DNA from 2 places in the Paenibacillus sp. EKM212P genome. Region 2 is predicted to be linked to the other one. Evidence: riboswitches for the same ligand, from Rfam matches in the RefSeq annotation. Region 2 holds a riboswitch; the other holds the start of a gene.
What was found. Region 2 has a riboswitch for ZMP and ZTP ahead of G9G54_RS10085 (TIGR01440 family protein). Riboswitches for the same ligand answer to the same signal wherever they lie in the genome.
Positions count from the first base shown of each region.

Region 1: linked by a shared signal. The riboswitch ahead of G9G54_RS20810 (bifunctional 5,10-methylenetetrahydrofolate dehydrogenase/5,10-methenyltetrahydrofolate cyclohydrolase) and the one ahead of G9G54_RS10085 (TIGR01440 family protein) in region 2 are both predicted to bind ZMP and ZTP.

Region 1 is NZ_JAAMNR010000008.1:106,434-116,467, forward strand. Features, by position in the region: gene G9G54_RS20785 (deoxynucleoside kinase) at 1-30, opposite strand, end outside; gene G9G54_RS20790 (deoxynucleoside kinase) at 27-650, opposite strand; gene G9G54_RS20795 (response regulator transcription factor) at 796-1,395, opposite strand; gene G9G54_RS20800 (sensor histidine kinase) at 1,392-2,525, opposite strand; gene G9G54_RS20805 (fatty acid desaturase) at 2,593-3,654, opposite strand; ZMP/ZTP riboswitch at 3,868-3,952, shown strand; gene G9G54_RS20810 (bifunctional 5,10-methylenetetrahydrofolate dehydrogenase/5,10-methenyltetrahydrofolate cyclohydrolase) at 4,064-4,930, shown strand; gene G9G54_RS20815 (cyclodeaminase/cyclohydrolase family protein) at 4,927-5,562, shown strand; gene G9G54_RS20820 (stalk domain-containing protein) at 5,756-7,258, shown strand; gene G9G54_RS20825 (ABC transporter substrate-binding protein) at 7,379-8,371, opposite strand; gene G9G54_RS20830 (winged helix-turn-helix transcriptional regulator) at 8,567-8,959, opposite strand; gene G9G54_RS20835 (NAD(P)H-dependent oxidoreductase) at 9,103-9,777, shown strand; gene G9G54_RS20840 (S-layer homology domain-containing protein) at 9,885-10,034, opposite strand, start outside.
Region 2 is NZ_JAAMNR010000003.1:199,670-209,703, forward strand. Features, by position in the region: gene G9G54_RS10070 (carbohydrate ABC transporter permease) at 1-547, opposite strand, end outside; gene G9G54_RS10075 (carbohydrate ABC transporter permease) at 547-1,428, opposite strand; gene G9G54_RS10080 (serine hydroxymethyltransferase) at 1,603-2,853, opposite strand; gene G9G54_RS10085 (TIGR01440 family protein) at 2,974-3,561, opposite strand; ZMP/ZTP riboswitch at 3,782-3,863, opposite strand; gene G9G54_RS10090 (low molecular weight protein arginine phosphatase) at 3,942-4,526, opposite strand; gene G9G54_RS10095 (manganese efflux pump MntP) at 4,631-5,191, opposite strand; gene G9G54_RS10100 (L-threonylcarbamoyladenylate synthase) at 5,334-6,581, opposite strand; gene spoIIR (stage II sporulation protein R) at 6,737-7,429, opposite strand; gene G9G54_RS10110 (FtsW/RodA/SpoVE family cell cycle protein) at 7,645-8,838, opposite strand; gene prmC (peptide chain release factor N(5)-glutamine methyltransferase) at 8,914-9,813, opposite strand; gene prfA (peptide chain release factor 1) at 9,817-10,034, opposite strand, start outside.

The DNA of each region.
Region 1 (10,034 bases), on a different contig from region 2:
GGCATTCGCAGGAATATTGTAATTATTCACTTTATAAGCTCCTTTACATCGGAAACAATTTGTTTAAATTGTGCCTGATTTTCTACAAAATCAATTTCATTCCCGTTCACGGTCAATATACGAGGGGAAGGGGACTGTTCAGCGAGAAACTGCATGCCTTTATCATAATCTATGATCAATTGCTCCAGATAGGCGGGGTCCATCTCCTGCTCAAAAGAGCGTGCACGCTTGCGAATTCTCCCCAGCAAGGTATCCAAATCTGCTCTAATATAAATGATAATGTCCGGCTTAGGCATATCATCTGTGAGCAAATGATAGATTTGACGATATTTTTCGAGCTTCACACCCTTAAGCGTACGTTCGGCAAAAATTAAATTCTTGTAGATATGGTAATCAGAAATAACGGGCTGAGCTTTCTCGATATATTGCAGACCGGTATCCTCCAGCTGCTTGTACCGATTGCAGAGAAAGAACATTTCCAGCTGAAAACTCCACTCATCTATATTTTGATAAAATTTATCGAGAAATGGGTTCTCCTCGACAATCTCTTTGATCATCGGCAAATGTAGCTCGGTTGAAAGCATCGAAGCTAACGTCGTTTTACCTGCTCCGATTGGCCCTTCAACGGCTATAAATGGGGCTTGTTTCATGGGGTTCTGCTCCTCCTTGTACTCCAGTCCATCCTGTGGACAACTATCCTATTGTATCACAAGGTAGTACGCTAAAGGCATACCAAATCTATGGATAAAACAAAAAAACAGAGCGCTACATTTTGCTTCATAGCGTCCCTGTTTCTCATTTAAACCAACCTTTTTCGTTAAAACGTGTAATTGCCTCAATCCGGTTACTGACACCCAGCTTATCGAGAATGACTGAAATATAATTGCGCACCGTCCCTGTCGTTAAATACAGTTCACCAGCAATCTCTTTGGTGTTCTTTCCGTCAGCGATGAGCGCTAAAACGGTCTTTTCACGCTCTGTTAGCGGGTTGACTTCGGCATAAGCATCATCGACCAGTTCCGGGGCATAGATACGCCGACCTGCCATAATACTGCGAATGGAGGAAGCCAGCTCTTCACTAGGACTGTCCTTGAGCAAATAACCGTGTGTCCCCGCCTTGATCGCTCGTTCAAAATACCCGGGACGGGCAAACGTAGTTAAAATCAGCACCTTGCAGTTCAAACCTTTGAGTTCCTCAGCCGCATCCAATCCGCTCTTGATCGGCATTTCGATGTCCATAATGCATATATCGGGTTGATGCAGCTTCACCAGCTCTAAAGCTTCTTCCCCGTTGCTTGCTTTTCCGACTACTTTCATGTCCTCTTCCAAGTCCAGCAGGGAGGCTAGAGCACCCAGCAGCATACGCTGGTCCTCCGCGATGACAATTCGAATCATGGCCCCACCTCCTCATTCGGCTTTTCAGTGATATTGGGCACTTTAATGACCAAGGTCGTTCCCTGATCTGAACGCAGCTCCATACATCCGTTCACAAATTCAAGCCTTTCTTTCATACCTTTCAGGCCGTTTCCACGAAAGGTTCCATTTTCTCTCGTAATACCGACTCCATTATCCTGAATCCGAAGGGTTAATTCCTTACGAGACGGCTCAATGGTGATGGAACAAGCGGTGGCTCCACTGTGCTTAACCACATTTGTCACTGCTTCCTTCATACACATACTAAGTACATTTTCATTCATTAATGATGTATGCTCCAGCTTCGGGTCGCCCTCTAGAGTCAATTCAATGTGAGCAGCCTTTAAAATCTGCCGAATACGTAGCAGTTCATCCTCTAATCGCATACCGCGCATTTGAGTAACCATTTCCCGCACCTCTTTTAGTGCGCTTCTCGCCGTGAGACGAACATCGTTAATTTCAGCATGAGCCCGCTCCGGGTACTGATCCATCAGTTTACCCGCCAAATCGCTCTTCAGCCCAATGAGTGACAGCTTCTGACCTAAGGTATCGTGCAGGTCACGCGCAATTCTTTGCCGTTCCTCCAGCTTAATCAATTCCGATATTTTCTTATTGGCATCTTCTAATTGGACTTGGAGCCGATCGCTTTTGTTGCGATTAAAATTCGTAATCGGAAGGAGAATCACACCGATCAGATTGAGCAGGATAAAAGGAATCTGTTTAATAAAAACGGGATTCTGAGAAACAAAACCGTAATTGATCAATCCAATCGTAATAACCATTAAAATAATATACAGCGTCGTAAATGCAGCCTTACTTTTAATATTACCGATCAGATAGGCGATAAATATGGAAAAATACATATAGCTAAACAGCAGTGTCATGGTAATCGATATGGCAATTTGTACACTGGTCCAAAAGTATATGAGCCAGCCTTTCGAGACAAAAGCCAATACATAACATGCAAAAAACACCAAAATAATAGCAGTACCCAGAATAATATGACTTGTAGATGAAGAGCTAAAGTAGTAAAAGGGCAGGATATAAAAGACGACCCACACATAAGGGCTAAGTCCAGTATTTCTTTGAAAAATCTGATACCATTTTTGCATCCTGCCACCCTCTTCTACTTCACTTGACTTATATCTCTTATCATATCATACCAAGTTTTGTACAACGTTATTTTCTTTCTGTGCTTACAACAGGTGTAGGGATGGGTTTCGTGACTGCAACACGTTTGCTAAGGAGCGGCTTCACTTGTTTAAAGGTCAAAAAGGTTTTCGTATTTTCATCCCAAAGTCGGAACTTCAATGATTGCAGACTGCTACTTACTGTGATCGTGGTCGCCTTTTGAAGTAACGGTGTCGCTTCATGCGCTTTTTCCAAATTATAATTTGGCACTTTGGGGCTCAAATGATGAACGTGATGAAATCCGATATTCCCCGTAATCCATTGCAATACTTTAGGAAGCTTGTAGTAAGAACTGCCTTCTACGGCTGCATTAATATAACTCCACTCTTCATCGTGCTCAAAATACGAATCCTCAAATTGATGTTGTACATAGAACAACCAGATGCCCAACATACCGGATACAAAAAAGATAGGTGCCTGTACGAGAAGGAAGGCCTGCCATCCAATAGCCCAGCACAACAGTGCATACAATGCAACGATGGATATATTCGTCACATGAGTGTTTATTTTTTCCTTGCGTTTGGCTGTCTTGATATTAAAGCGATAGGAAATCAAAAAAGTATAGATCGGACCTAGTCCGAACATAACCCAAGGATTTCGATATATGCGATAGGCCAGCCGTGTCCATGTGGAAGCCTCTGTGTACTCTTCTACCGTGAGCACCCACATGTCACCTGTGCCTCTTTTATCCAGATTACTGCTGGTTGCATGGTGGATCGCATGACTATTTTTCCATTGATGATAAGGACAGAGCGTAATAATACCTGTAATCGTTCCCACAATGTCGTTCAGCTTGCGGCTTTTGAAGAAGGATTGATGACCACAATCATGAAAAATAATAAACGTCCGTACCACAAACCCCGATGCAACAATGGCAATGGGAAGCGTCAGCCAGTACGAAACCGACAGGCTAAGATAAGCAGCATACCACAATAGGATCAGTGGACCCAAAGTATTGATGAGTTGCAGAACGCTGGATTTCGTGTTTATTTTCTCGTAGGGAGCCATATTTTTTTTCAATTGGGCTAATGGGAGTTGTGTCATACTCATTATGATCCTCCTTTAAAATGACGCCTATACCTTGATCCTGTTAGGCGTACATGTTGATCTAATCTCAGTATAAGGTAAAGCCTCTAGGCGCTGTAGTCATAAACGTCAGCTCAGGTATATGACATTTGTCATATAGACAAGTAACACAACCCGTTTTCCAAATGTTCGCGGGTTTCTTTTCTGAGGATTATTTGTTAAAATATAAGACATAATAACGCTGTATGTGACTGGCGAAGTCAGTGGAATGAACCACGAGGGAGCATACAAAAAAAGCGTACCGTTCGCCTGGGAGAAGTATTTGCAGAGGATTCGTCTGTCTTGACGACCTTGTGCAAATACTTTTTTTCGTTTACAAGACCATGACACCCTGTTGATAAATCACGCGATAAATTCAGAGGAGGCTCGGACTATGGCTATTATCATGAAATCCAAAGAAGCAGCTGAGCAAGTATATGCAACGATCCGTTCACAGGTAGAAGAAATGAAGCAGCAAGGACACCGTCCCCATCTGGCGACCCTATTGGTAGAAGGTGATCCGGCATCTGCCTACTATGCCCGGACCAAGCAAAAAATAGCGGAGAAGCTGGGCATCTCATTTCATCTCCATACTTTTGATCGTCATGTTAGCGAAACCGAGCTACTGCACCTGATCAGCAGTCTGAACGATGCACCCCATGTACATGGCATTATGCTGGAACTCCCGCTTCCCCAACATCTTTCCGCCTCCGTTATTAAACAATCCATCGCCCCCTACAAGGATATTGATGGGATTACACCTGATAACAAGCTGGCTACCGTAACAGGTGACGCCGGACTATATCCCGCAACACCTCAAGCCTGTATCGAGCTGCTCAAGCATTACGGTCACACATTGGCAGGCAAAAATGTCACTCTCGTGGGCATCGGACAGACAGTGGGACTTCCCCTTTTCCACATGTTGCAAAGAGAAAATGCCACCGTTACCGCCTGTCATGCAGGAACACGTGATATTGCAGAGCATCTGAGCCATGCAGACATTGCCTTCGTCGCAGTCGGATGCCCTGATGTGATTACACAGGATATGGTTCATCCCGGTCTGATTTTGGTAGATGCGGGAATTAATGAGACGCTAGAGGGAAAAATAGTGGGGGATGCCGCTTTAGACGTTGGGGAGAAGGTGCATGCCATTTCTCCGGTTCCCGGCGGCGTTGGCACCTTGACGACTGCGATTTTGTACAAAAATCTGCTCAAAGCGATACATCTGCAACACTACTCCAGAGAGGTGGTTTATTCATGAGTGAACTGTCGTGGAACAATTCCATCGGACATTTTCTGAAAGAGGCTGCGAGTGCAGCGCCTACCCCCGGCGGAGGAAGTGTATCCGCACTGGCTGCGGCACTAGGCGCGGCTATGACCTCCATGACCGCCAACCTTTCACAAGGAGAAAAATATGCGCACATCCATGAACAAATCACGGACGTCATTAGCAGCATGGAAAGATTGTCTACACATTGTGAGGAACTAATGGTCGCAGACATGCAATCCTTTGAACAGTACATGACCGCGCTGCGTTTGCCCAAGGAAACCGACGAAGAAAAGCGCTATCGTACCCATTCCCTACAGACAGCGGTGATCGCTGCCATTGAGGTACCCATGCGCCTGCTGGAAGTATGCCGGGACGGATTGTCGCAAGCGTATAACATTGTGGAAATGTCCAATAAAAATGTGATTTCGGATCTTGGCATCGGCGCGATCCTGTTCGAAGCCGCCGCTCAATCTGCCCTGCTTACCGTCGACATTAACCTTGCTTCGCTGAAAGACTTGGATGTCAAATACTCCTATGAGACCAAGACAGCCGCACTCATCCGTGAAATCGGACAGATCAAAGAAAAAACCTTGTTGATGGTGCGCAGTCGAATAGCGAATTAGTCTGCTCATAACCGTGTATAACCTGTTCGAACCAACATATTCTGCTTACTCATTAAAAAATAGCCTCCAAATCCATCTCTAATCGTGGGTTTGGAGGTTATTTTATTGAAATTCATATATTTTGGAAAACTTTTCTATATAATCTACGTCTATGGATAGGGGGATACATTGATCAAGAAATGAGGAAAATCGTATGAAAAGACGGGCTCTATTACTCAGTATAATTACGTTATTGCTGCTCAGTCCCAGTGTATGGGCGGCCGGAGATAACTCCACATCCCATATTCGCTCCTATGATTCTGGAAGTTTAATTCAGTCTGATGGAAGCTTGTGGCTGTGGGGTTATAATCAATCCGTACCGACTCGTGTAGAGGGTAAGCCGGACGTTGTAAAAACATTTTCTAATATCATCAACGAGGGCGATCTGGTATTTACCTTACAAGACCACTCTGCTTGGTATGTGCCTAGAAATAATATTGCTGAATCCGTGAAATTCGTTCCTCTGGAAGGATTACAGAACCTCGCAGCTGTAAGTAATTTGAATGATCATGTGCTCGCTCTGAGCAGCGAAGGCAGCATATCTTCCGCTGAACGGCTCGACAATGGAAACATCTCTAGTCCTTTTCAAACCCTATCTGGCATCGACGAGGTTGCCAATATTGATAGTTACTATGAGGAAAGACCGGATTATGAGGAACGCTGGATATTTCTAAAGAAAGACGGCAGTGTATGGAAAAATACAAAAGCCTTGCAGGGCTTCAAACCTATTTCATCATTAAAGGATATTACGTCAATCGCTAAAAATATAGCCTTAAAAAAAGATGGCACCGTGTGGACGTGGCCCAAAGAATTTGATAAAAATGCAACTCCGTCCGAAACTCTATCCGTATCGCAAATTCAAGCCTTATCGGATATCAAGACAATCAAGGCCAATAGGTATTCCAATCTCGCAATTGATCAGCAAGGTCGGCTATGGTTCTGGGGTGCTACAGTTACAGGTTACTCAGATAATACAACCTATCACAACGAAAATACCCCTGTACTATTAACAGGAATAAAGGATGTTAAAGACGCCTTTTTCGCCGAACGCTCCATACTTGCCCTCACCACAGCTGGGAATGTATATGTTGCGTCTCTAGACGGTGAAAAGTTACCATCCAATGCACCCTTTACATTAGTTACTAAAAATATTCAAAGCATCAAAGCAGGTCCACGGCACGTAATTATGCAAAAAACAGATGGCGCCCTATGGGGCTGGGGTGTCAACAAACACGGGCAGCTCGGTATAGGGGACTATGAGTTTCTGTATAGTTCACCAGTTCCTGTACAAAAACCGATTCTTGTCCGTCTCAATGGTTCGCCTGTCTCTCTGAGTAATGGTGTCATTACCCGCAACGGGCAGGCGTTTATTCCCCTTCGTTCTGTTTTTGACAAACTGGGGGCCGAGATCGCTTATGATTTCAACAGCAAAATAGCGAAAATGAATCAGTCTAAGACAGAAGACCATCCTGTCTCTCTAGAAGTAAATTTCAAAACCAGCCAAACAAAAGTGAACGATAAAGCCGTAAAATTCACCAATCCGCCCTTCATGGTGAATGGTATTGGTTATCTTCCACTAAGGCTACTCAGCGAAACGCTAGGGGCCAAAGTAGATTGGATACAAAAAGAAGATACTATTGAAATTACGACGAAATAGTTAATAAAAAACCAGTCCAAACATGATTCATGTTGGACTGGTTTTTAATGCTATATACTGCGTATAATATGCGAATTCCTATCTGTTTTGGGCAATTCATTACAACGCAGAATCTCACATCTATTGTTTAGCTTTATTCTCTTTTTCTCTTTCGACCAGCATATCTACGATCATATCAATTTGCCCGGTAATAGCGATTGGATCATAGCGATAATACGTATCAAAATCGTTAAAGAACACTCTATTGTTCTTCACCGCAGGAAGATTCCCCCATACAGCGGACGACTTCAGTTGCTTGAGCGCCTCACCCTTTTTCTCGGGGTCATACGTAGTCAGGAACATATAATCTGCGTCATACTGCGGCAATACCTCCATCGAAAGCTGCACCGTTTGTTCCTTAGAGTTCACTGTTTTCTTTGGCATGTTCAGTTTAAGCGCATTGTATACAGCTTGGCCGCCGCGACCCGCATTGTCGCCAAAGATCCAAAGTGCGTGCTTGTCCGTCAGCTCATACAGACCGAAAGTTGCCTTTTCGTCAATCACACCTTTAAGACGTGCGCGACCTTCAGCGGCCTTTTTATCAAATGCAGTAATAAATTGCTCGGCCTTCTCCTTTTCCCCGGTGATATCGCCGAACAGCTTGACCGTATCATAGATATTAGTCGTCGTACCATACGGAATGTACAGAGTAGGTGCGATTTTAGAAAGAGCCTCATAATTCGTATCCTTCATAACCACGATCAGATCGGGTTTGAGTTCCAGCGTCTTTTCCAAATTGGTCGGATCACCCACCTCTTTGGTTCCTTTTTCCTTCAGCAAATCGGTCAGAAAAGGATTTTGAAACGCAGTCGGTTCCACACCCACCACGTTAGCACCCACGGACAGCAATTCTCCGCCGTAAAAATCCGTTACAATGCGCTGTGGCTTAGCAGGAATTTGAATATCCCCTTTAACCGTTTTAAAGCTTCTAGTCTCTCCAGTAGTAGCCGACTCTTGCTTATCTTCTGAAGATGAAGCCGGACTACTTCCATTATTATTTCCGCCGCAAGCGCTGATGAATACAGACAATACAAGTAACATAGCTGTCATCATAAAATACGATTTTCTTTTCAACTGATTAGCCCCCTATATATTGTGGAGATGATCTCCAATACAGATGATAATGATTATCAATATCGTAAGAAATATACCAAGCGTCGTCCTTGCTGTCAACTGAAAAACGAACTTTGCATCATTTCACTTTAAAAAACAAAAGACCTGCCAAAATGATGATGGCCAGGTCTTTTTTCGTGGATCCGTCTCAAAAACCTACACATTGGGGCTAGGCTGCTGAAGGCTGCTTTCTGATGATCGCTGTTTTGTTTTATATTCTTCTCCCCAATCCTTCATCAGGTTAATAATCGGGATCAGCGTTTTTCCAAATTCAGTTAGAGAGTATTCGACCTTAGGAGGAACCTGTTGGTAGACTTCACGGTGAACGACTCCGTCCTCTTCCAGCTCGCGCAATTGGAGTGTCAGCATACGCTGAGTAATTCCCGGACAGATCCGCCGAAAATCACTAAATCGCTTAGTCCCATACATGAGATGATATAGAATAATCCCTTTCCATTTGCCCCCAATCACGTCCAGCGTGAACTCAACTGGACACGCCTGATCATTTCCAGCGGTACATTCCCCAAAGCCGCCTTTCCGATTGCGCATAGGCCTTTCTCCTCCTTGGTATCATTTTATATACTACAGCACATTAATGTGCGTACTTCAAAAACGGTCATGTATATTCTAATATTAAGCATGTCACTTGGTAAGCGTCAATTTTAATCACATCCATAAGGAGTGGAATAACGATGGAAACCTTAACTACTACTAAAGATCAAATCTTATCTGCATACGAGTTCAGACATGCAACGAAGGAATTTGATAGTCATAAGAAAATTAGCGATTCCGATTTTGATTTTATTCTTGAAACCGGTCGTTTATCTCCAAGCTCATTTGGCTTTGAACCTTGGAAATTTGTTGTCGTTCAGAGTAAAGCTATGCGTGAGAAGCTGCTGCCTTACTCTTGGGGGGCGCAAAAACAACTGCCAACAGCCAGCCATTTTGTACTCATCCTCTCTAGACTTCCTGAAGATATGGTAGCCTCCTCCGATTATATCAAGAGTATGATGGAGAACGTACAGCAATTACCCGCTGAAGTGATTCAAGGCAGAGAGAAAGTGTATGATGCCTTTCTAAAATCTGATTTTGGGCTGGAGGAAAATAAAAGAGCGTTGTTCGAGTGGGGCTGCCGACAAACCTACATCGCACTGGGTAACATGATGACTGCCGCAGCTCAAATCGGCATTGATTCCTGTCCTATCGAAGGTTTTAATAAACAGGAAATCGAACGCATCCTCTCCGAAGAAGGCATCATGGATGCCGAGCATTTCGGTATTTCCTGTATGGTGGCATTTGGATACCGCCTGAACGAGCCGCGCGGCAAAACCCGGCGATCTGTAGATCAGGTTATTGAATGGGTGTAAAACCTTTACTCTAAAACAAAGAGGCGTCCCACAGCCATTTCTATGGCTATGGGCGCCCCTTTTTCATAAAATCTCAAGTCTTATAAAAAATCTGTCATTCAAAATCCTTACTGATAGTTTACTTCTTCTGCAAAGTAAATCTCCTTCAAACGATCCTTTACGCGCTGAATTTCATCTGCTGTTAACGGAGCTGTAGGATGCAGCTTAAAGTTCCTTCCAGTGACATAGCTTACATCCGTGTTCTTATCCAGATTGTA
Region 2 (10,034 bases):
CGTACCGGGATGAACCGTCCACCCTTGCCGCCTGCTCGATCTCAATAGGTACCGCTTTAATAAAGCCATGAAAAAGAAAAACGGATAAAGGCGCTCCAAAACCCAGATAACATAAGATCAGTCCCGGTATACTGTTGTTCAAGCTCAATACGTTGGACACTTCCATAAGCGGCAACATAATCGATTGAAAGGGAACTACCATCGCAGCCACAAGCAAACCGAACAGGAACCGATTAAAACGAGTGTCATGCCGAACCATCTGGTAAGCGGCCATCGAGCTGATTAGTAGCAAAAGCGCATTACTGACGATCGTGACAATCAGTGAATTCCCCAGTGCTGTGGGAAAGTTTATTTTATTCCAGGCGTTAGCATAGTTTTCAAAACGGAAGGTTGTCGGCCACGAAGCGGAATGGGCCAAAATGTCGCCAAAGGATTTAACGGAGTTTACGAGCAAAAAATAAAACGGAACCAGAAAGATTAACCCGATCACAATTAGCATTATTTCAGCAGCCCATGTGCCCAAACGATAGTTTGACGTTTTTCCCATTACATTTCGACCTCCTTTTTCTTCGTGAGACGCACCTGAATGCTGGTTATGATTGCAACGACCACAAAGAAAATCATAGCTTTGGCAGTCCCTAATCCAAGTCGATTATTTGTAAACGCTTCATTATATATGTCCAACGCTACAGACTCTGTCGACTTGAAAGGTCCCCCCTTTGTGAGAGCCAAATTCAACTCAAATATTTTAAAGGACCAGGATATCGCCAGGAACAAGCAGACGGTCACCGCTGGCATAATAAGTGGCACTACAATATGACGCAGAATCTGTCTTCGGCTCGCACCGTCGATTTGTGCCGATTCAATAAGGGCATGCGGGACATTATTTAACGAGGATATGTAAATAACCATGAGATAACCTGCATATTGCCACACAAACACAATGACAGTTCCCCAAAAAGCAGTTGGCCCATCACCCAGCCACGGCAGTTTAAAAAAAGAAAGCCCTGTTGCCTCACCTACTGCAGAAAAGCCGCGTACAAATATAAATTGCCAGATAAAGCCGAGCAGCAAGCCGCCAATCATATTGGGCATAAAAAATACAGTTCGCAGTGCATTACGGGTACGCAACGGTTTGGTAAGTGCATAGGCTAGGAAAAAGCCAATCAGGTTCGTCAGAACGACACCACATACGGTAAACCGGACCGTAAACCAGAATGCATTACGAAAATCTGGATCATCCCTAAAAATATGAATGTAATTCCCCAGTCCGAGCCATCGGATATTTTCAGATACTCCATCCCAGTTGGTCATAGAATAATACAGCCCCAGCAGGAACGGAATGACCATAATCAAGACAAAAAACAACGCCATCGGTCCTACAAATACGAGTTGCTGCAAAAATTGCGCGGATTTTCTTTGACTCAATGCAATCACTCCTTTGTCGTAGATCATGAAGGATAGCGCGCATAAACCCTTACTGTAATCGCTTATTACCCAAAAATGTATGTTTCGAGTCGTTCGGAAGCAAAAAAAGACTGTTCTCCTCCGGCTTACGGAAGGAAAACAGCCTATAACATAAAAATTATGAATGTCGATGAATTAGTATTGAGTTCCTGGATAAATCGGGAACTTATCTGTCAACTCGCCAACCGCTTGGCTTGCTTTGGACAATACAGTATCATCTTTCGGGTTTTTAAGGGTTTCAGCAATGATTTTACCGATTTTGACCATTGCCTCTTCATCCATACCACGAGATGTTGCAGCAGGTGTACCAATACGAATTCCGCTTGTTACGAATGGACTGGTCGGGTCAAAAGGAATCGCATTTTTATTGACTGTGATGCCCACGGAATCCAATACATGCTCCGCTTCTTTACCTGTGATATTCAAATTGCGCGTATCCAACAGCATCAGATGGTTATCCGTACCACCGGATACAATGTTAATCCCTTCAGCCAGCAGTGTTTCAGCCAGCACCTGTGCGTTGCGGACTACGTTTTGCGCATAGGTTTTGAACGATGGCTGGAGCGCTTCACCCAAAGCAACCGCTTTGGACGCGATCACATGCATCAGTGGCCCCCCTTGAGTACCAGGGAAAATAGCTTTATCAATCGCTTGCGCCCATGCTTTGCGAGTCAGAATCAGACCCCCACGCGGACCACGCAGCGTTTTGTGTGTCGTTGTTGTTACAAATTGGGCATGCGGAACTGGACTTGGGTGAATTCCCGCTGCCACAAGACCTGCGATATGTGCCATATCCACCATGAACAAAGCACCTACATCATTGGCAATGGAAGCAAAAGCTTCAAAATCAATAGTACGCGGATATGCACTCGCGCCAGCTACAATCAGACGAGGACGGTGCTTGAAGGCTGCCTTACGCACTTCATCGTAGTCGATGCGGAAGTTGTCTTCGCGTACACCATAGGCAGCAAAGTTATACAACAAGCCGGAAGCGTTAACCGGACTTCCGTGTGTTAAGTGGCCACCATGCGCCAGATTCATACCCAGTACAGTATCTCCAGGTTTGAGAGCTGCCAGATACACCGCCATGTTGGCTTGTGCTCCAGAGTGAGGCTGCACGTTAGCATGCTCGGCGCCGAACAGTTCTTTCGCGCGGTCACGTGCGATGTCTTCAACGATATCTACATGCTCACAGCCACCATAGTAGCGTTTGTTCGGATAACCTTCAGCATATTTATTCGTCAGCACGGAGCCCATAGCTTCCATTACTGCTTCACTGACAATGTTCTCGGATGCGATTAGCTCGATATTGTGGCGTTGTCGTTTCAGTTCAAGTCCCATTGCTTCCATCACTGCCGGGTCACTTTTACGCAGGTGTTCCATCATGATTGATTACTCCCTCTCCATAGTCAATTGTCGGATATACAAGCAAACGCCTGCTCCTCTGTTGGGTACCTCATCATCAATGCAAAAAAGATTAGTACAAACATGCCGCCATGCCAAATGCTAATCGCAGTTTCCGCCGACTTCTTGCTCCAGACTGTACACCGCCCGTTGTCCGCCAATAAGTGGAGGACGGGTGAACGCTGCTGTCACACGTGCTTCGCCAATCCAGCGAAGGCTTGGGCGAAACGGAACAGCAATGGGTCGCAGATGCATGCCAATCAGCGTTTCGCCGATGTCTATCCCGGCATGAGCCTGCACGTTCGCCGCCAAACACGCGTCACTCATAGAACGATAGGCGGCGGTGGCCATAGAGCCTCCTGCTGTACGAACAGGAACAGCTGCAACCTCCGTCAGTCCCAGTCGCTCCAGCACAGCCCGTTCAACGACCAGCGCTCGGTTCAAATGCTCACAGCATTGAAACGCCACATCAAAGCCATACTCCCTGCGAACAGACTCTACTCCAGACAACAGTTGCTGAGCCACATCGAGCGCTCCCGCCGTACCAATCCGACTTCCAGCCACTTCACTTGTGCTAACGCCGATAACCAGCAGGCGACCAGCCTTGAGACTGGCTGCTTCTGCGATTTCCCGCACGACAGAAGTGGTCTGTGCTTCCAGCGGAATCTCATGATCTAATTGTTCCACCATTGGAACCTCCTTTGGTTGAACAGCCTCTCAGAGACTAGGCACGGTCTCATGCCCCAAGTTCAACACACTCTCTCCTGATCACAATCTGACTATATTATAGCCGATGTTTCAGATTTCGAGCAGAAAAAATGGAAGAATCTTTAATGGAATCAACTCTCAGCTAAAAATCTGGCATAACTTGTATATGAAAAAAAGAGCAGTCCACACCTATGTGGAATTGCTCTTTTGCCCAGGCGACCGGCCGTATATCCGATGCTCCATCGTGGTTAATCCCACTTTTGTCGCCAGTTACATCGGATTCTCATTTTTCCACCTTATCTTAACGGATTAACCGCCGAAAATCAACAGATTCCGTACAAAACAGATGAGTAATACCAATTTTATTCGGAAGAACCCTTTAGCTTGTCCAACAGCTTATGCAACGCTGTACGGATTTCCGCAGCTGTGACATCGTAATCTTCTCGCGAACCGCCAAACGGATCAGAAATATCAAAGCCCGGAATCCGTTGGTGTAATTCAATCATTCGTTCACGCTCCTGCGCCGATAGCTCTTGTCCGAGTGAAGCCATCAACTGCTGTGAAGCATATAAACCATCCAACTCCTGTACATCATTCAACACCGCATCCCGGTTCTCCACATATTCCTTAAGCGTAAATACTTTGCCCGCCGTTTGGGGAAAGCGCTGAATTACGTGCTGTTTATGTCCTTGCGTCAAGGTTAAGATCAGATGCGCCCACCCGGCAAGCCCGTCACTCAAAGGGGTCGAAGTGATCTGATCGGATATACCGTGATCACGTAGAACCGCCTCTGCATGTCGGGATATCGGCGTGCCTTCCATCGCGGCTACTCCCGCAGAACGCACTTCCAGTTCTAGCCCATGCTCAGCAGCCAACTTACGTAGCATCCCTTCAGCCATTGGACTGCGACAGGTATTCCCTGTGCATACGAATAAGATATTCTTCAACGTTTTCACCCCCCGTATGTTAAAAAAATATATAAACAGAGGATTACTATAGTTCTAATCCCTTACTATAATCCTGCATTTATTTTACACTGTCTACGCTAAAATCAAAACATAAACATAAAGCCGAATGCCAGCAAAATGGCACCGCCCACTGCTTCTCCATAATCTCCTAGATTGCGGCTGACCTTGCGACCCAGCAGCAGACCCAACATCGCCATTGCTCCCCCGCAAAAACCAAACGCCAAAACGGACAGCACCAGATCACTTTGGAACATACCTAGTGACACTCCTACAGAAAATGAGTCAACGCTCACCCCAAGTGCAAACAGCAAAAGGCCTAAAGGCGAACGATGATCCAATACCTGTACGCCGTCCCCTTTAAAGGAATTATACACCATATGCCCGCCCAAAAGGATGAGTAACCCCCCTGCGAAGTAGGCCGTCACATGACCTAATAAAGAACTCATATAATGGCCTGTGAACATTCCCAGCAATGGCATCAGAATGTGAAAAAAGCCAATAACAGTACTGATGCGCAGCACGTCTCGCAGGCGTATCCCCTTCATGCCGATCCCTACGCCCAGCGATAACGCATCCATTCCTAGCGCTACCGCCATGATCAGAATCGTTACAACCTGCCCGGCATGGGCAGAGGCTGCCAGCATACTCCATCCCTCCATTATCCGTCTGTTCTTGTACACGTTATGCGGACAAGGGGCAAATCAGTACAAGCATACACTGAAAGTACCCCATACCGAGACGAGGAGGGAGGAAAATTTAATATAAGAGACTCTGATTCCACAGAAGCTACAGGCGGACGATTCGGTGACCTGCCGCTTTAAGCAGGCGGTTCATGACGGCATCTCCCAATCCTTTCGGCGGACAGGATTCCGACAAAATGTAGGTGACGCCGTCCTCGTCGCAGCGGCGCAGCACGCCGTACAGACGCTGCGCTGCCTCATGGAGCGCGTCCAACTTGCCTAGCGTGTAGACGCGCTCTCCGGCGTAGCCGGCGGCATGCTCGTCGAACGCGAGCACTGCCGTGCGCTCCCCGCGCGCGGAAGCCTCCGCCAGCGCGGCGCGAATCCAGCCCGTCACCTCAACGGACGACGGGCCTTGTACCACGCTCAAGCGGCCTCGGGGCGCGTAGTGCGTGTACTTCATGCCTGGCGAGCGCGGCGCCGGGCTGTCCGCGTCTTCCCCAGGCGTAGCGGCCAACGCCGGGTCCAGCACGACGGCGCGAGCAACCGCAGCGAGCTGCTCGGCCGTCACGCCGCCGGGGCGCAGGATGGTGACGGTTCCGTCGTCACCCGCCTGCACTACCGTGGACTCCAGTCCCACCCCCGTGGGACCTCCGTCCAAAATGCCGCCGATGCGGCCCTCCAGATCCTCTCGCACATGCTGTGCAAGGGTGGGACTGGGTCTTCCCGACCGGTTGGCGCTTGGCGCAGCCAGTGGACAACCCGCTTCAGCGATCAAACGAAGGGCTATCGGATGATCCGGCATGCGCACTCCGACTGTATCCAGCCCGGCTGTCACACGCGATGACAGTGCCTGCGGCACTACCGGCAATACGAGAGTCAGCGGTCCCGGCCAGAACATATTCATCAGCGCTCGGGCCGTATCGTTTATTTCTGCTACCATACCCTCTAATTGATCAGCATCAGAAATATGTACAATGAGCGGGTTATCGGAGGGACGTCCTTTGGCAGCGAATACCGCCTCCACCGCTTTTGTACTACGAGCATCGGCCCCCAGGCCGTACACGGTCTCCGTAGGAAAGGCTACCGTCTCTCCAGCTTGGAGGAGTACGCCGGCCTCCCGTATGCCCTTTTCCGCCGCGATCCGAGTCTGTTCAGCCCAAACTTGGTCAGAAACATCCCCGTCAATGTTGCTCACAGGAACCAAACATCTTACATCCCACCATTGGGTATGGGAAGACCTCAATGCCTGCTTCAGCTCGCAATTTTCCTGTTCGTCCAGCTTTTGCTCCGATTTTTCCTTTTGCACAAAATCTCCGCGCAAGTCTTGCATTTGATTCGATTTATCACTCATATCAGATCATCCCATATCTTATTGTCATATACAGGCCAGTGATTTCGCTTGATCCTATAAGGCTACTTTGAAAGATCAGTTTATTTGGCTCTGCCATGTGTATATCTGTCGTAAGCTCCATTATAGCATATGGGGAAACTTACACTCCTCAACGTTTAGGCAAACAAGCCACTCACCCAGCTAAACAGTCCCGCAAGTGCATCCCACAGAAAAAAACGTACTTCCGGCTCCTTGTCAGCGGCATTCGTCCGACTTTCTCCGTGATCCGTTTTTGCTGATACCGTTTGTGCCGCTGCTTCCCCACTGCCTGCATCAATAAAGCACAGCGGAGGAAACAGCACGCACCACCAATTTTGCCCTTTTCCTTGCCCCAGCGTAACCCGAAGCGCTTCATAATTCCCTGCTGGGTAGATCAGACCACCGTACATTTTCGTCGGGAAAGGTACGCTCGCCAGTTCCACCTGATGATCATATGCAATGCCGCGACGAGCCAGTTCCGTACCTACCAAACGGTCAATTTCAGGTAAATGGGCATCAATCAATGATCTAGCTTGATCTAAGCTTTGCGGGTTTTCCAGCTCACCCACCCAGGCATTCATCTGCTGGACAATAGCGTCCCGTATTTCGCGTTTAACCAGCTGATCCTCCGGACGATCCGAGTTGGCCAAAATACGCAGTCGAATGGAGTCATGTGGAATCATATTCAGCCCTGTTGTAGCTACTCCTGATGCTAAGGTTCCTCTTGTTCCAGTGGTCATAGCAGCATCCGTCTTTTGACCTTCCCAAGACATCATTAATATCGAAATACAAAATAGTATCATTGCAGCTTGCTTGATCCAACTTCTCATCTTCGTCTCCCCCAAACCCAAACTCTATCATGTCTATCAGTCTGTCCGGTTTGGGAGAGTCTAAACCTATGAATCTTATAAAAGATTCAGGAACACCAAGCTTCTGACCCTCACCGAGGCATATAAAAAAGCCCAGATTTCACAATCTGGACTCTTTCGTTGCACCGTTTCAACTCACACAAATGCCAATCAGTTTCAAGCCAAATCCACCTGCACTAGGCTTTTTTCGCCTTCGTCAAGCTTACTCTGGAAGGCTGCGGCAGATCGTCCTCCAGCTCTTGGCCGTGCACCTTAATACTCATAACCAAGCCGATACTAGCCATGTTAATAAGCAACGAGGTACCACCATAACTTATGAACGGGAGCGTAATCCCCGTAAGCGGCATAATGCCCAGAAACGCACCAATATTCTCAAAAATCTGGTACAGCAACATGGACACAATCCCGACAATAATATACGGTCCGGCGCGATCCCGGCATTCCAGCGAAATCAGGATCATTCGGTGAATCAAAATAAAATATAACAATAGCAGCACTGAAGAGCCTACAAAGCCAAATTCCTCCGCTACGACCACAAAAATAGAATCCGCGTACGTATAAGGAACACGCCCGGACTGTACCGAGGTTCCTTGCAAAAAGCCCTTGCCCATCATCCCGCCAGAGGCTATCGCCAGCTTGGCATTTTTGGTATGATAAGACGCCTTCGCGGTTGCCTCTTCCGGTACCAACCAAGGGTCCAAACGCTCAACCCAGTGACTACGGCCAATCCCCTTCATAAAGGAATCAATCTCATCGTGAAACGAAATATAAGCCTTGATCCCGCCGCCAACGGCGACTGCAAATACGATGAATCCGATTAACGCATGGGATGCCTTCACATTACCAATCCATAGCATACCAATGACGATGACAATGTAACCGAGCGCATTACCCAAGTCATTTTGTGCCATAACCATGGCAAACGGGACAAAGCTCACCAGAGCGACTGGAAGAACATCCTGAATGAAATACAGCTTGCTCTTGCGCTTTTTGATCAGCATATAAGTCAGAAAAATGATAAGGACCAGCTTGAATACCTCAGCAGGCTGAAGATTCAAGCCACCAACTTTCAGAAAGCCCTGAGAGTTGTTAACCGTCCCGCCAAAAAATCCGAGACCCAGCAGGAATATTCCGCCTCCATATACGTACAGGGCTTTTTTAATGAATATCCGAAAATCGACTATCGCTAAACCCAAGATCGCCACAAAACCCAATATATAATACCCGATCATCTTTTGATAGTCATTGCCGTGCTCTGCTAAGTTCGTAGGGCCCCTACCTGCGCTGTATACCGTTATGATACTAATCGCCATGAGCAAAACCAGAATAAAGATAACCGGACCGTCAATTTTTTTCAATTTCTGAAGCATGATTTCCCCCTGAGCCGTTTCTCGGTCATACCCCTCTTATTCTAAAGGAAAGACTCGCAAAAAGAAAATGCAGCACTACTCCGAGACGCCTAGGACATGTCGTTCGATCCCAGCAAGGTCAGGAACGATTATAATGTTCTTCCAATGACCCGCCTGTTCCAGCAGGTCAGCCACGTCTCTGGCCTGTCCCATCCCCAATTCAAACCCGATTAGCCGGGGCGGAGCCTGAAGGAGTCCGAGCTGCTCCAGCATTGCCCGATACGGGCCGAGCCCGTCAGGACCACCATCCAACGCCATCCGCGGCTCATGGTCGCGGACCTCCGGCTGTAAGCCAGCGATGTCAGCAGCCGGGATGTACGGCGGGTTGGACACGAGAATGTCCACCGCCGTTCCCGCGAACGGCGCCAGCAGATCGCCCTCGCGGAATTCTACGGCTGCGCCGTTCGCAGCAGCGTTATGAGCCGCTACTTTTAAGGCGGCAGCCGAAATATCCCCTGCCGCCACGCGCCAGCTCGGTCGCTCAGCCGCCAGCGTCACGGCAATCGCACCGCTGCCCGCGCCGATGTCGAGCGCCTGCGGAGCGCCGCTTGGCCACAGCCGATCACCGTGCTGGAGTATCGCCTCGACGAGCAGTTCTGTCTCCGGGCGTGGGATCAGCACCGACGGCGAAACCATGAACGGGCGGCCATAGAATTCCTGCCGTCCGATAATATACTGCGCCGGTTCACCCGCAGCTTTGCGGGCTATGATCCGTTCCCACGCCTCCTTGGCGGTGGAAGGGAACGGATCACCCAGAGCGGCGTAAAACGCCGTACCTTCCAACCCGAGCACATGCTCCAGCAGCAAACGGGCATTATGCTGCGGCTCCAGAACGCCACAGCTTCCTAAAAAAGAAGAAGCCTCAACTAAGGCTTCTCTGACACTCATGTTCCGTTCCGGCGACATCCGATACACACAATCGCGTTCGTTTCCCAAAACTTAAACCTCTTGTTCCATCAAATCAGCCTGCTCTGCAATCGTGAGCGCCGATACGATTTCTTCGATCTCCCCGTTCATCACCTGGTCCAACTTATGCATAGTTAGGCCAATACGATGATCCGTTACACGGCTTTGCGGGAAATTGTAGGTACGTATACGCTCACTGCGGTCTCCAGTACCTACTTTGCTCTTACGCTCGCCTGCATATTTGGCTTCCT